4 regions of the Thiomonas sp. UBA7699 genome follow, and region 4 is predicted to be linked to each of the others. Evidence: predicted binding sites of a transcription regulator. Region 4 holds the regulator's gene; each other region holds the start of a gene.
What was found. Region 4 encodes sigma-54, which starts transcription at its own class of promoters, with help from an activator protein. Its sites were predicted from a motif close to TGGCANGNAANCTGCTTT; they were not measured.
Positions count from the first base shown of each region.

Region 1 (3,244 bases), on a different contig from region 4:
TCGAACAATCTCAGGCCGATCAATACCGGGGTGCACCACCAGCACCCTAATCATGACCCAAACTTACATACCGATGAACAGTGAACCTAGGTTACTTGTCTTGCTGGCCCATGGCTCCCGGTTAGCCGAATGGGCTCTGCCCTTTGAGGCCGTTTGTGGCATGGTGCAGTCCCGCCACCCCGAACTGACCGTCCGCCTTGCTTTTCTGGAGTCGATGCAACCCTCCCTGCAACAAGCCTTGGAGGAAGCGGGCCAAAACGGCACGGAGTATGTGCACATCGCGCCCCTCTTCCTTGGTGCAGGCGGCCACCTCCGGCGCGACATTCCAGAAGTGGTGCAAGCCGCGCGGGCGCGATATCCGAAGCTGCGAATCGTGCTCGCACAGCCAGCGGGCGAAGATGCTGGAGTGATTGCGGCACTTGCTGCGTATGCCACGCAAAGCATGACATCCCTTGATTCTTGAATGGCCTCAAGATTTGTCATCAATCGCAGGAAAACGAACTAACTCTTTGGGGCATGGAATTTGCTCGAATCGAGATATGCCCAACCCACTAAGCACTCTGACGGTTGCTGTCATCTCCCCCGATCCCGCATTGGCGACGGAGAACGATCAGGCGAATCATGAGCGCCAGGCAGGGCGTTGCGCGATGCTGGAAAAGGCCTTGTTGGATGCGGGCTACCAGGTAGTGGCCGTTCTGCCGGCCAAACCCGACCTGGACGACCGCATTGCCGCGCTCAAGCCCGATCTGGTGATTGTGGATGCAGAGTCTGGCGTGCGCGATCTGCTGGAGCACGTCGTGCTGGCCTCGCGCGACACGCCCCGACCCATCGTGCTGTTCACCGATGACGACGACACCGAGACTGCGCAACTAGCCATCACGGCGGGGGTGACGGCCTATATCGTGGACGGCCTCAAGCCCAACCGGGTGAGGCCGGTGATTGAGGTGGCGCTGGCGCGGTTCGAGCGCGAACAGGGTTTGCGCGCGGAACTGAGCCAGGCGCGCACCCATCTCACCGAGCGCAAGCTGATCGAGCGGGCCAAGGGCATTGTGATGCAGCGCCAGGGCTGCACCGAGGAAGAAGCCTTCAGCCGCATGCGCAAGCTGGCGATGGAAAAAGGCTTGAAGCTCTCCGAGGTTGCCCAGCGCATTCTCGATACCGTCGGATTGATCTGAGCCTTGCGGCTGCGCGCTTTGTGTGCTCACACGCACCAGACTGGAACCGTTACGCACAGTTTTGCGTCATCGAAGACCAGCCTAATTTGATACAGCGGGGAGCTTCCCTCTGATCTCTCCCGAGTGGAGGGTTGGCACGCTGATTGCTTAAATAGCGCTGTAGGCCAACGGCGGTCTATGTTGAACCCACTGAACGGGAGTCTCCCCCGCTCAGCTCGGCAATGATGCCTTCGTGTGCTTCGCCTTGTGTGAAGCGCCCGAAGGCTTTTTTTCGCCCGCTATTTCAGGAACTGCCATGCGCAAACAGCAAGACGCCCCCCCTCCGAGCAACGACCCGGCACAACCCTTGCGCCGCACCCTCATCAAGTCAGGCGCCGCCGTGGCTGTTGCCGGTCTTCTTCCCAGCCTGCAGCCCACGGCGCGCGCCGCCACTCTGGGAAAACCTGAAATGGAAGAAGTCAAGATCGGATTCATTCCCCTCACTGATTGCGCGCCCATCGTCATGGCCGCGGTGCTGGGTTTCGACAAGAAGTACGGCGTCAAGATCATTCCAAGCAAGCAGGCCTCGTGGGCCGCAGTGCGCGACAACCTGGTGACCGGCGGCATCCAGATGGCGCATGTGCTCTACGGCCTGCCGTATGGCGTGCAGCTCGGCGTCGGCGGGCCGAAGAAGGACATGGCCATACTCATGGGCCTGAACCGCAACGGCCAGGCCATCACCCTGGCTGACGCGCTGGCCAAGGAAGGCATCACCACCGGCCCGGCGCTGGCCAAGGCCATTGCGCAGAAAAAGCGCACCTACACCTTCGCCCAGACCTTCCCCACCAGCACGCATGCGATGTGGCTTTATTACTGGCTGGCGACCTACGGCATCAACCCGCTGAAGGACGACAAGGTGATTACCGTGCCGCCGCCGCAGATGGTGGCGAATATGCGGGTGGGCAGCATGGACGGCTTCTGCGTAGGCGAGCCGTGGAACGCGGTGGCTATCAACCAGAAGATCGGCTTCACTGCGGTGACTTCGCAGGAAATCTGGGTGGACCATCCAGAGAAGGTGCTGGGCACCACCGCCGAGTTCGTCGAAAAGTACCCCAACACCACCAAGGCGGTGATGGCCGCCGTGCTCGAAACCTGCCGCTGGATCGACGCCTCGGATGCCAACCGCACCAAGATGGCCGAGACCATCGCCGCGCCGGGCTATGTCAACACCCAGGTGGCAACCATCCTGCCGCGCATCCTTGGCAACTACACCAACGGCCTGGGCAAAAGCTGGCACGACGCGCACCCGATGACCTTCTATGAAGACGGTCAGGTCAACTTCCCGTGGTTGTCCGACGGCATGTGGTTCCTCACCCAGTTCCGCCGCTGGGGCCTGATCAAGACCGACCCCGACTATCTCGCCGTGGCCAAGGCGGTGAACCGCGTCGATCTGTATCAGGCAGTTGCCACCGAACTGAAGGTGCCGGTGCCCGCCAGCACGCTGCGCACCTCCAAGCTGATCGACGGCGTGACCTGGGATGGCAAGGACCCCAAGGCCTATGCCCACGGCTTCAAAGTCAACGATCTCGCCGTTTGACCTTGCCGACGCAATGAACCAGGAGTCCAGCATGAACACTGCCGTCTTTTCCGCCCCGGGCGGATCGTTTGAAGCCTCTGCGACGGAGGACGCCTCACCCGAAGCTCCCCCGGCCGCTGCAAAGCAAACTGCCATCCGCACCGTGAGCCCGGCAGAGCGGCAACGCGCGAAGAACCGCCAGATCGCGCTGCGCCTCATCGCCCCGCTGATGGGTTTCGCGTTACTGCTGTTGGTGTGGGAACTGGCGGCCGAGCACAGCAGCCAGTTCCCCTCGCCGCTGGTCACCTGGCACTCGGCGCAGAAGGTGTTTGCGCATCCCTTTTATGACAACGGGCCGAACGATGTCGGCATCGGCTGGAACCTGCTGGCCTCGCTACAGCGCGTGGCCTACGGCTTTGGTCTGGCGGCGCTGGTAGGCATTCCGCTGGGTTTCGCCATTGGCCGCGTGCAGTTCTTGAACCGCATGCTCTCGCCCCTCATCAGCCTGCTGCGT
Region 1 covers NZ_DLGH01000031.1:2,458-5,701, forward strand. Annotated here, with positions in the region: gene B3H47_RS13760 (sirohydrochlorin chelatase) at 74-463, shown strand; gene B3H47_RS13765 (ANTAR domain-containing response regulator) at 540-1,175, shown strand; gene B3H47_RS13770 (CmpA/NrtA family ABC transporter substrate-binding protein) at 1,471-2,751, shown strand; gene ntrB (nitrate ABC transporter permease) at 2,783-3,244, shown strand, end outside.
Region 1: the regulator sigma-54 is predicted to act here: its motif matches at 1,308-1,325, upstream of B3H47_RS13770 (CmpA/NrtA family ABC transporter substrate-binding protein).

Region 2 (3,244 bases), on a different contig from region 4:
CGGCCCTTGTTGCGACCGGCGTCGATGGCCTTCAAATTGCAGAGCCAGAATCACGATTGTTTACAAATCCACCGGCCCTGCCCCATCGAGCACAGACTATGCGCGCGCCTGCCCTTCCTTCGTTGCGCCACCTTGAGCGCGGCTTCACCCTCATCGAGCTGATGATCGTGGTCGCCATCATTGGCATTCTGGCGGCCATCGCCATACCCGCCTATCAAAACTACACCATCCGCGCGCAGGTGGCCGAGGGGCTGAGTCTGGCGGGCGGGGCGAAAAATGCGATTTGGAATTACTACGCGCAACGGGGCGTCTTTCCCAATTCCAATGCCTCTGCCGGGTTGACCGACCCAGCCACCATCTCCGGCAACTATGTCAGCAGCATCTCCATATCAGGCAACGCATCGGCCGGGCTGGTCACCATCACCTACGGCAACCATGCCAATGCCAACCTCAGCGGCAAAACCCTCTACCTCGCAGGCACAGGCTCGCAGGGCGCACTGAGCTGGGTTTGCACCACCGCGCCAGGCGGCACACCCAACGCCAACGGCGTCCCCCGCGCCTATCTGCCGACTTCGTGCAGTTAAACCCGGACTGTCCACGAAGTGAGGCTTCGCCTCGGCGCGGATGCTGGCAGGCGCGAGTTTGAGAATTCAGAGCGTCTTGGTCTCCGCGCAAAAACCTTCCCCCTCCCCTACCCTCCCCACAAGTGTAGAGGGCGTGTTTGCTCCTCCTCCACGCAGTGGGGGAGGCTAGGAGGGGGTTGCGCCCGCAGCGATCCACCCATCCTCGTTTTCAATCAGCAGGTCGGCGCATTCCAGCAGTTTTTTGAACAGCCCGATCCCCTCCGGCCAGCCCACCTTGTCCCCGCCGCGCAACACCCACTTGGTTTCCAGCAGCGCCAGCAAGCTGACCTGCGCCAAATCGCCCCTCGCGGCGGCTTGGGCGCTTGCGCGCATCGCCAATTTTCGCCTCACCTGACAAAAATTGGCAGACCCGGCAAAGATTGTCGGCGGGTGAGAGGGCCGATGCGCCGTATTTCGTGAAGCAGTTCACGGAACGTCGGGGCGAACAAGACACAAAATGGCTGGCACGGCATGTGCTCTATCTGTCCTGCCCATCGGGGGGTGATGTCAGTCCACCGCAGTCTGGGGCCGCAGCATCTCCAGACTTTGTTCCGCCCCAGGCTGCGGTTATTTTTTTGCCCAACCGTTATTGATTTTTTTACTTTCCACTCTCAGGAGTTTCAGATGAAAAAGCAACTGCAACAAGGCTTCACGCTGATCGAATTGATGATCGTCGTGGCGATTATTGGTATTTTGGCGGCGATCGCCATTCCGGCGTATCAAGACTACACGGTTCGCGCGCAGGTCTCAGAAGGTCTAAGCCTGATGGATGGCGCAAAAACCACTGTTGCTGAATACGAAACGAATCATGGCACCTGGCCAACAGGCAATGCTGTTCTAGGGCTTCCTAAGAATGGAGCTAGCGGAAATTATGTAAGTAGTGTGGTAGTTGCGAAAAGCGGAAATAATGTCGCCATTACCAGCACATTCAGCAATACGTCGCCGCAGAAGGCTAATGCCGCGATTAACACAAAAGCTTTGTCACTTGTTGGGGCCACAACCGGCGGATCCATCTCTTGGACTTGTGTATCCAGTGATATTGCTCAAAAATACCTGCCGTCTTCGTGTAAAGGCATCTAATTTGCTTTCCACCTTAAGACCCGCCGCAAGGCGGGTTTTTTATTCGCTCTTCCCAATCTGCCCATGACTCAAATGACATTCCTTCCAGGTCAACGCAACGTCGTGGCTTTCTCTGGCGCGACTGGGTTGTTGCTGTTGGCCTGGGTAGGTGCTGCCATCTCCGCTCAGCACTATTTTCCGATTTCTACCTTCTATCAAGAGCTCGCTGTCGCTGCTGCAGTCTTGCTCGCAGCCGTTTTGCAACTTGCCGTGCCTGCAAAAGGGCCTGGCGTCGTTGTGCCCTGGATCGCTCTGCCGTTTGGCGGCTTGGCGCTGCTCGGTTTGCTCGACATCGCGCTGCAGCGCACCGCCTATGCCGACGCCATGATCTGGCCCTTGGGAAGTCTTGCTGTCGCCGCGATTGCAGCACTGTTGGCTGCGCGCTGGGCGGGGCAGGGTTTGAGCGAGCGGCTGATGCAGGTCTTCGCCAGGGCATTCGTCTTAGGCGCCGTCGGCACCGCTCTGAGCATGTGGGCCCAGGTGTTCCTACCGGATATGGTGGCGATTTGGCTGTTTCCCCGGAGCCCTCTGCAGGCACCGATGGGCAATATCGCCCAGCGCAATCAAGCCGCTCTTTTTTTAGGATTTGGCTTGCTCGCCCTTGCCTACGGGCTACGTGCCGACAAGCGGCGCCGCAGTATGTTGGTCTTGTCGGTGCCGCTTGTCGTGCTGTTGACTAGCGGCATCGTGTTGTCGCAAAGCCGTATCGGCATGGCATTTCTCGCGGTGGCCGGGGTAATGGGCGGCATGATGATCAGCGCGCCGCGCAGACGGGTCATTTCTGCACTGCTGGGTTTGATTGGAGCCGCAGCGCTCTACGCGCTGCTGCAATGGGTCATCTACACTGGATTCGGTTTAGGGCAGTTGTTTCCACCGGGGCTTCAGCGCCTAGCAGATCGTGGTCTTGGGCAACGCCTGGGCCTGTGGCAGATCGCTGGGGAGGCGTTCAAGACACACCCCCTGCTCGGTGTCGGTTTGGGCAATTATGTGCAGTGGGATTACCGCCTCGCTCTTTCCCAAGCCCAGCCTCTTTTTGCCAACAACGCCCACAATCTATTCGCTCAACTGGCTGCCGAGACTGGACTGCTGGGGCTACTGGCTGTCATTGTGCCCGCTGCCATTAGCGTGGCACGTGCCTGGAGAGCGTGGGCGAGTCGGGGGTTGCAAGCCTGGGAGGATTGGCGATTGTTCGCGCTGGGTGTTTGCCTGATGGTACTCGGCTATAGCCTTACAGAGTATCCACTTTGGTATGTTTTTTTTGCCGTGCCTTTTGCTATGTGTTGGGCGGTGCTCGACACGCCCGCGGCAAAGCTGACCCCAAGCCCGCAGTGGCGTTGGCCAGTTGGGGCGCTCTTGATAGCTGCGTTAGGGTTTTGTGCCTGGTCTGCACGCGCTTACGCGGACATCTCCAAGGTCAGTAGCGAAGTCTTTCTCTCCAATGCGGCGACCGCCAACTCTGCCAATCTTCGCAGTGCGGTCCGCGATACCCTAAACGTTCCGAG
Region 2 covers NZ_DLGH01000010.1:84,797-88,040, forward strand. Annotated here, with positions in the region: gene B3H47_RS04475 (pilin) at 99-584, shown strand; gene B3H47_RS04480 (hypothetical protein) at 750-920, opposite strand; gene B3H47_RS04485 (pilin) at 1,248-1,703, shown strand; gene B3H47_RS04490 (PglL family O-oligosaccharyltransferase) at 1,767-3,244, shown strand, end outside.
Region 2: the regulator sigma-54 is predicted to act here: its motif matches at 1,086-1,103, upstream of B3H47_RS04485 (pilin).

Region 3 (3,244 bases), on a different contig from region 4:
CGAACAACACCAGGCCGAGCGCCATGCGCAGCCATGCGCCGGGCCGGTCCCACAAAGAGCGCGTAGAGGTCATGGTCGTGAAGTTGACAGAGAAGGATCGATGCGTTCAAAAGACTTCCCGCCCCAGCCCTCCCCGCGAGCGGAGAGGGAGTGATCGCCCCTCCCCCGCGGCGTGGGGGAGGTTGGGAGGGGGAGTGTTTGCGTTGCCGAACGATCAGGCGTTTTTCGGCTTGGGGATGTAGGGGCTCCAGGACTCGCCCGGAACCAGACCCTTGGACTTCCACACTACGTCGAACTGCGCCTTGTCGTTAATCTGGCCGATGAACACCGGCTTGCTCAGATACTGGTTCTCCAGCACTTCGACGGTATACCCATCGGGGGCGGCGAACTTCTGACCGATCAGCGCCTTGCGCACTTCATCGGTCTTGGTGGACTTGGCCTTCTCGACGGCCTGCTTCCACAGGTGAATGCCGATGTAGGAGGCTTCCATCGGGTCGTCGGTGACCGGATAGTCTTTCAGCTTTTCCTTTTTCACCCAGTCTTGCCACGACTTGACGAACTTGGCATTGCGCGGATTTTTCAGACTCTCGAAGTAGTTCCACGCGGTGAGCTGGCCGACCAGGGGCTTGATGTCCATGCCCGCAATTTCCTGCTCGGCGATGGAGAAGCCGACCACCGGAATGTCGGTGGCCTTGATGCCCTGGTTGCCCAGCTCCTTGTAGAACGGCACGTTGGAGTCGCCATTCACGGTGGAGATCACGCAGGTCGGGCCGGCCGAGGCGAACTTCTTGATGTCGGCCACGATGTTCTGATAATTGCTGAAGCCAAACGGCGTATAGACCTCGGCGATGTCCGCATCCTTTACGCCCTTGGAGTGCAGGAAGCCGCGCAGGATGGCGTTGGTCGTGCGGGGGTACACATAGTCGGTGCCCAGCAGGAAGAAGCGCTTGGCGCCGCCGCCGTCCTTGCTCATGAGGTATTCAGTGGCCGGAATGGCTTGCTGGTTGGGCGCAGCACCCGTGTAGACCACATGCTTGTTTTGCTCCTGGCCTTCAAACTGCACCGGGTAGAACAGCAGGCCGTTGAGCTCGTCGAGCACCGGCAGCACCGACTTGCGCGACACCGAGGTCCAGCAGCCGAAGATGGCCGCCACCTTGTCCTGGCTGATGAGCTGGCGCGCCTTCTCGGCGAACAGCGGCCAGTTGGAAGCGGGGTCGACCACCACGGGCTCGATCATGTGGCCGTCCACGCCGCCTGCAGCATTGATCTCGGCAATGGTCATCAGGTCCACGTCCTTCAACGCGGTTTCGGAAATGGCCATGGTGCCCGAGAGCGAATGCAGGATGCCGACCTTGATCGGTTTCTTGCTCGCAGCAATGGCGGGGAAAGACAGCGTGCTGGCCGCCGCTGCGGCAACTGCGCCGCCAACGGTCTTGAGTGCGGTACGACGATCCATGTTGGAAATTCCTCCAGAGGTTGTGGTGGGGTGCGACACGCTGTGTTGTGCAAGTCGCGTGCCACGGTTTTGTCTGCCCCCCCCTCAGCACGGGGTGACAGTTCGATGACACTTGGCCCGAACTTGCGCCGCGCGGGCCTGAACGCGCCCCACAATCTGTTTTGAGGCACCACCGCGCGCATTAGCTCGATCGTCTTTGGTGCGTTCGCACCAAACCGGGGCAAACGGAGACCCACACCGTTCCAGCAGGGGCGGCAGGTCTGCTTTTTGCTGCAGCACCGGCCTGCGCTTTCGATGTGGCCTCGCGTTAAGCTCACCTCACGATTCCCATTCCATCCGCCGCCCCATGGACCTCACCCCCCGCGAAAAAGACAAGCTGCTGATCTTCACCGCCGCGCTGCTGGCCGAGCGCCGCAAGGCGCGCGGCCTCAAGCTCAACGTACCCGAGGCCATCGCATACATCACCGCTGCAGTAATGGAAGGCGCGCGCGACGGCCGCACCGTGGCCGAGTTGATGAGCTTTGGCCGCACCCTGCTCAGCCGCGACGAGGTGATGGACGGCGTGGCCGAACTCATCCCCGACATTCAGGTGGAAGCCACCTTCCCCGACGGCACCAAGCTCGTGACCGTGCACCAGCCCATTGCGTGAATCCCCCAATCTGGAGCGTTTCAATGATTCCTGGAGAAATCCTTTGTGCCGAGGGCGACCTCGCTCTCAACCCCGGCCGCGCCACCTTGAGCGTGGTGGTGGAAAACGCGGGCGACCGGCCCATTCAGGTCGGCTCGCACTACCACTTTGCGGAAACCAATCCGGCGCTGCGCTTTGACCGCGCAGCCGCGCGCGGCATGCGGCTGCACATCGCCAGCGGCACCGCGGTGCGCTTCGAGCCGGGGCAGCAGCGCACGGTGGAGCTGGTGGCCTTCGCGGGCGAGCGCGTGGTCATCGGTTTCCGGCAAGACGTGATGGGAGCGCTGTGATGGCCACGATCTCCCGCCGCGCCTATGCCGAGATGTACGGCCCCACCACCGGCGACCGCGTGCGCCTGGCCGACACTGACCTGCTCATCGAAGTGGAAGACGACTACACCCTGCGCGCCGGAGGCTATGGCGAAGAGGTGAAGTTCGGCGGCGGCAAAACCATCCGCGACGGCATGGGTCAGAGCCAGCGCACCCGCGCCGAAGGGGTGATGGATCTGGTCATCACCAATGCGCTCATCCTCGACCACTGGGGCATCGTCAAGGCGGACGTGGGCATTCGTGGCCAGCGCATCGCCGCCATCGGCAAGGCGGGCAATCCGGACGTGCAGCCGGGCGTGGACATCATCATCGGCCCGGGCACCGAAATCCTCGCGGGGGAAGGCATGATCCTCACCGCCGGGGGTATCGACAGCCATATCCACTTCATCTGCCCGCAGCAGATCGAAGAGGCGCTGATGAGCGGCGTCACCACCATGCTGGGCGGCGGCACCGGCCCGGCCACCGGCACCAACGCCACCACCTGCACCCCGGGGCCGGAAAACATCGCCCGCATGTTGCAGGCGGCCGATGCCTTCCCGATGAACCTGGGTTTTCTCGGCAAGGGCAACGCCAGCCAACCCGCAGCGCTGCGCGAGCAGGTCGAAGCCGGCGCCATCGGCCTGAAGCTGCACGAAGACTGGGGCACCACGCCGGCGGCGATCGACTGCTGCCTCTCGGTGGCAGAAGAGACCGATGTGCAGGTGGCCATCCACACCGATACGCTCAACGAGAGCGGCTTCGTCGAAGACACCATCGCCGCGTTCAAAGGCC
Region 3 covers NZ_DLGH01000031.1:24,161-27,404, forward strand. Annotated here, with positions in the region: gene urtB (urea ABC transporter permease subunit UrtB) at 1-73, opposite strand, end outside; gene urtA (urea ABC transporter substrate-binding protein) at 215-1,456, opposite strand; gene ureA (urease subunit gamma) at 1,803-2,105, shown strand; gene B3H47_RS13880 (urease subunit beta) at 2,129-2,434, shown strand; gene ureC (urease subunit alpha) at 2,434-3,244, shown strand, end outside.
Region 3: the regulator sigma-54 is predicted to act here: its motif matches at 1,503-1,520, upstream of urtA (urea ABC transporter substrate-binding protein).

Region 4 (3,244 bases):
GCGCGCTCCAAGCCGCCCGCGGGAAATCAGGAGGGGGTTGAACTTGGGGCTGAACTTGCCTGCAACTGGTCCCGCCGTGTCGCAGTGAGGTAAATCACCAGGGCCAGAATCGTGACCAGGAACAGAGCGCTAGTGCCCATGGTTCCCAGACCGAGCCCTCCTTCGGCACCGGGTTTGGACAACCAGTCGCCCAAGGTCGCACCCAGCGGGCGGGTGAGGATGTAAGCGATCCAGAACGTGGTCACGGCACTGGCCTTGAAGAGGTAGTAGGCCGCTGCCGTCAGCGCAATGGCGCCGCCAAACAGCAAGGCCGACAAGGCATAGCCGAGTTGCAGCCGCTCGGCGGCCAGATCGCCTCCTGCAGTACCCAGCGCAAAGGTGAACAGAATCGTCGCCCAGTAAAACCCTTCTCGTTTTGGCGTGGCAATGCTGTGGATGGACAGGTCACGCTCGCGGCCCCACCAGATCGCAAACGTCGCCAGCAAGGCCACCGCAAACAGGGCGGTGCTCACCGGCAGCGGCACGCCCAACTGATCGGTCAGATTGTCGGTCAGCAAGGTGCCCACCACGCTGATGAGAGTCACCGTCAACCAGTAAAGCCAGGGAACGTAACGGCTGGCGCGCATCTGCGCCGCCAGCACACCGATGAACAAGAGGGTCATCACCGCGCTGGTGGCGACCAGGCCCAGATGCAGATCCACCGCCAGATAGTCTGCGGCGGTTTCGCCCACCGTGGTGGCCATGATTTTGATCAGCCAGAAGTAAAGCGTGATGACGACCGGAACCTTGACCGCCAGCGCCCAACCGGGCTGCGCGGCTTTTACTGCGTTTTGCATGATGAACTCCCTGAATACCGTTTGCGTTGTTGTGGCGTCGCGTGCGGCGCGACCCCGGCATTCTGGAGAGGACGACTTAGCGCAAGGTGAGCGACTGGCTCCGCTTGCGGCTGCGGGCCCTCAACTGCTCTTGCGCAGATTGGCCGGGGCGATGCGCAGCGCTTCGCGGTATTTGGCCACGGTGCGCCGCGCCACCTGCACGCCTTGCTGCGTGAGGCGCTCGGCGAGTTCGCTGTCCGACAGGGGTTTGGCGCTGTCTTCTTCAGCCACCAGGCGGCGGATGAGTTCGCGTACCGCGGTGGATGAGGTGTTGCCCCCTGCCTCGGTGCTCAGGCCAGAGCCGAAAAAATACTTCAGCTCGACAGTGCCGAAGGGCGTGAGCATGAACTTCTGCGTGGTCACGCGCGAAATGGTCGATTCGTGCAGGCCGAGTTCGTCGGCAATTTCGCGCAGCACCATGGGCCGCATCGCCACGGGGCCGAAATCGAAAAAACGCTGCTGGCGCTCGACGATGGTCTGCGACACGCGTTGAATGGTCTCAAAACGCTGCTGCACGTTTTTCACGAACCAGCGCGCCTCCTGAAGCTGTCCCTGCATGGCGCCGCCGCTGTCGCGGGCGCGGCGCATGGCGTCGGCATAGATCTGGTTCACGCGCAGCCGGGGCATGACCTCGGGGTTGAGCTGCGCCACCCAGCCTTGCGGGGTCTTGCGGGCGATGACATCGGGGGTCACGGCCTGCGCGGCATCGCGGCGGAAGGCGCTGCCCGGATGGGGGTCGAGTTGGGCGATGCGTTGCTGCGCCAGGCGCAGCGCGGCTTCATCGGCTTCGAGCTGGCGTTCGAGCTTGCGCCAGTCGCGCTTGGCCAGCAGATCGAGATGGCCGCCGCGGCAAATCTGCAGGGCGAGTTCGCGCACGGGACAAGACGCCTGGCGCTGAAGCTGCAGGCAGAGACAGTCGGGCAAATCGTGGGCGGCGACACCGGCCGGGTCGAAGCTCTGAATCAGGCGCATGGCCGTGGTCAGCGCATCGGCCAGGTCTTCGAGCTGCTCGGCGTCTGCCGCGGGGGCGAGGGCCTGCGCCAGTTCCAGCGGGCTGTCGGGCAGATAGCCGTCGTCGTCGAGCGAGTCGATGATGGCTTCGGCAGCCGCGCGGTCGGTGGCGCTCAGCGCAAGCCCGGCCAACTGACCGCGCAGGTGGTCGCGCAGATCGAGGTGTTCGGAGGCAATGTCGAGCGCGCTGAATTCGTCGTCGTCACCCCCGCCCCCGCTGACGGACTGGCCTGAGCTGACCCAGGAGTCGGCGTCGGCATCGGTATCCGCACCGTGATCGGTTTCGCCGCTGCTGGCCGTCCAGTCCTGCGTGTCGAGTTGCAACTCAGCGGCGGGCTCGGCGGCTGCGTCATGCCCTTCGACCGATGCCTGAGACGGGTCGGGCGCCAAAGGCGGTGGCGACTCGGATGTCGGCGCGGCAGCGGGCGCCTCTTGCTCTTCTTCAGGTTCGAGGAAGGGATTGGATTCGAGCAGGCCTTCGATTTCCTGCGTGAGTTCGAGGGTGGAGAGTTGCAGCAGCCGGATGGACTGCTGCAACTGCGGCGTGAGTGCGAGATGCTGGGACAGGCGCAGGTTCAGCGACGGCTTCATCGCGGCTTACATGCGGAAGTTTTCGCCGAGGTACACCTTGCGTACCGCGGGGTTGTCGATGATGGATTGCGGATCGCCCTGCGCCAGCACCTGCCCTTCGCTGATGATGCAGGCCCGGTCGCAGATGCCTAGCGTTTCACGCACATTGTGGTCGGTGATCAGCACGCCGATGCCCTGCTCTTTCAGGAACTGCACGATGCGCTGAATCTCGATGACCGCAATCGGATCGATGCCGGCAAACGGCTCGTCGAGCAGGATGAATCGCGGTTGCGTGGCCAGCGCGCGGGCGATTTCCACCCGCCGCCGCTCGCCGCCCGAAAGCGCGGGGGCGGGGCTGTCGCGCAGATGTTCGACGTGCAGTTCGCGCAGCAGATGATCTTCGCGTTCGCGGATTTCGGCCCTGCCCAGGCGGCGCCCTTGCGCGTCGCGCTGCAACTCCAGCACCGCCCTCACGTTCTCGGCCACCGTCATGCGGCGGAAGATCGACGCCTCCTGCGGCAAATACGACAGCCCCATGCGCGCACGGCGATGCATCGGAGAATCGCTCACGTCCTGGCCGTCGATGTGGATGCGCCCCGCGTCGGGCCGCACCAGGCCGACGATCATGTAGAACGACGTGGTCTTGCCCGCGCCGTTCGGCCCCAGCAGGCCGACCACCTCGCCGCAGCGCACGCTGAAGCTGACGTCGCGCACCACCTGCCGACCGGCATAGCGTTTCTGCAAATGTTGAACGTCGAGCTCCGGGCCGGTGGCCGCGCGGGACGACG
Region 4 covers NZ_DLGH01000015.1:18,217-21,460, forward strand. Annotated here, with positions in the region: gene B3H47_RS05545 (CHAD domain-containing protein) at 1-41, shown strand, start outside; gene B3H47_RS05550 (hypothetical protein) at 27-836, opposite strand; gene B3H47_RS05555 (RNA polymerase factor sigma-54) at 957-2,477, opposite strand; gene lptB (LPS export ABC transporter ATP-binding protein) at 2,484-3,244, opposite strand, start outside.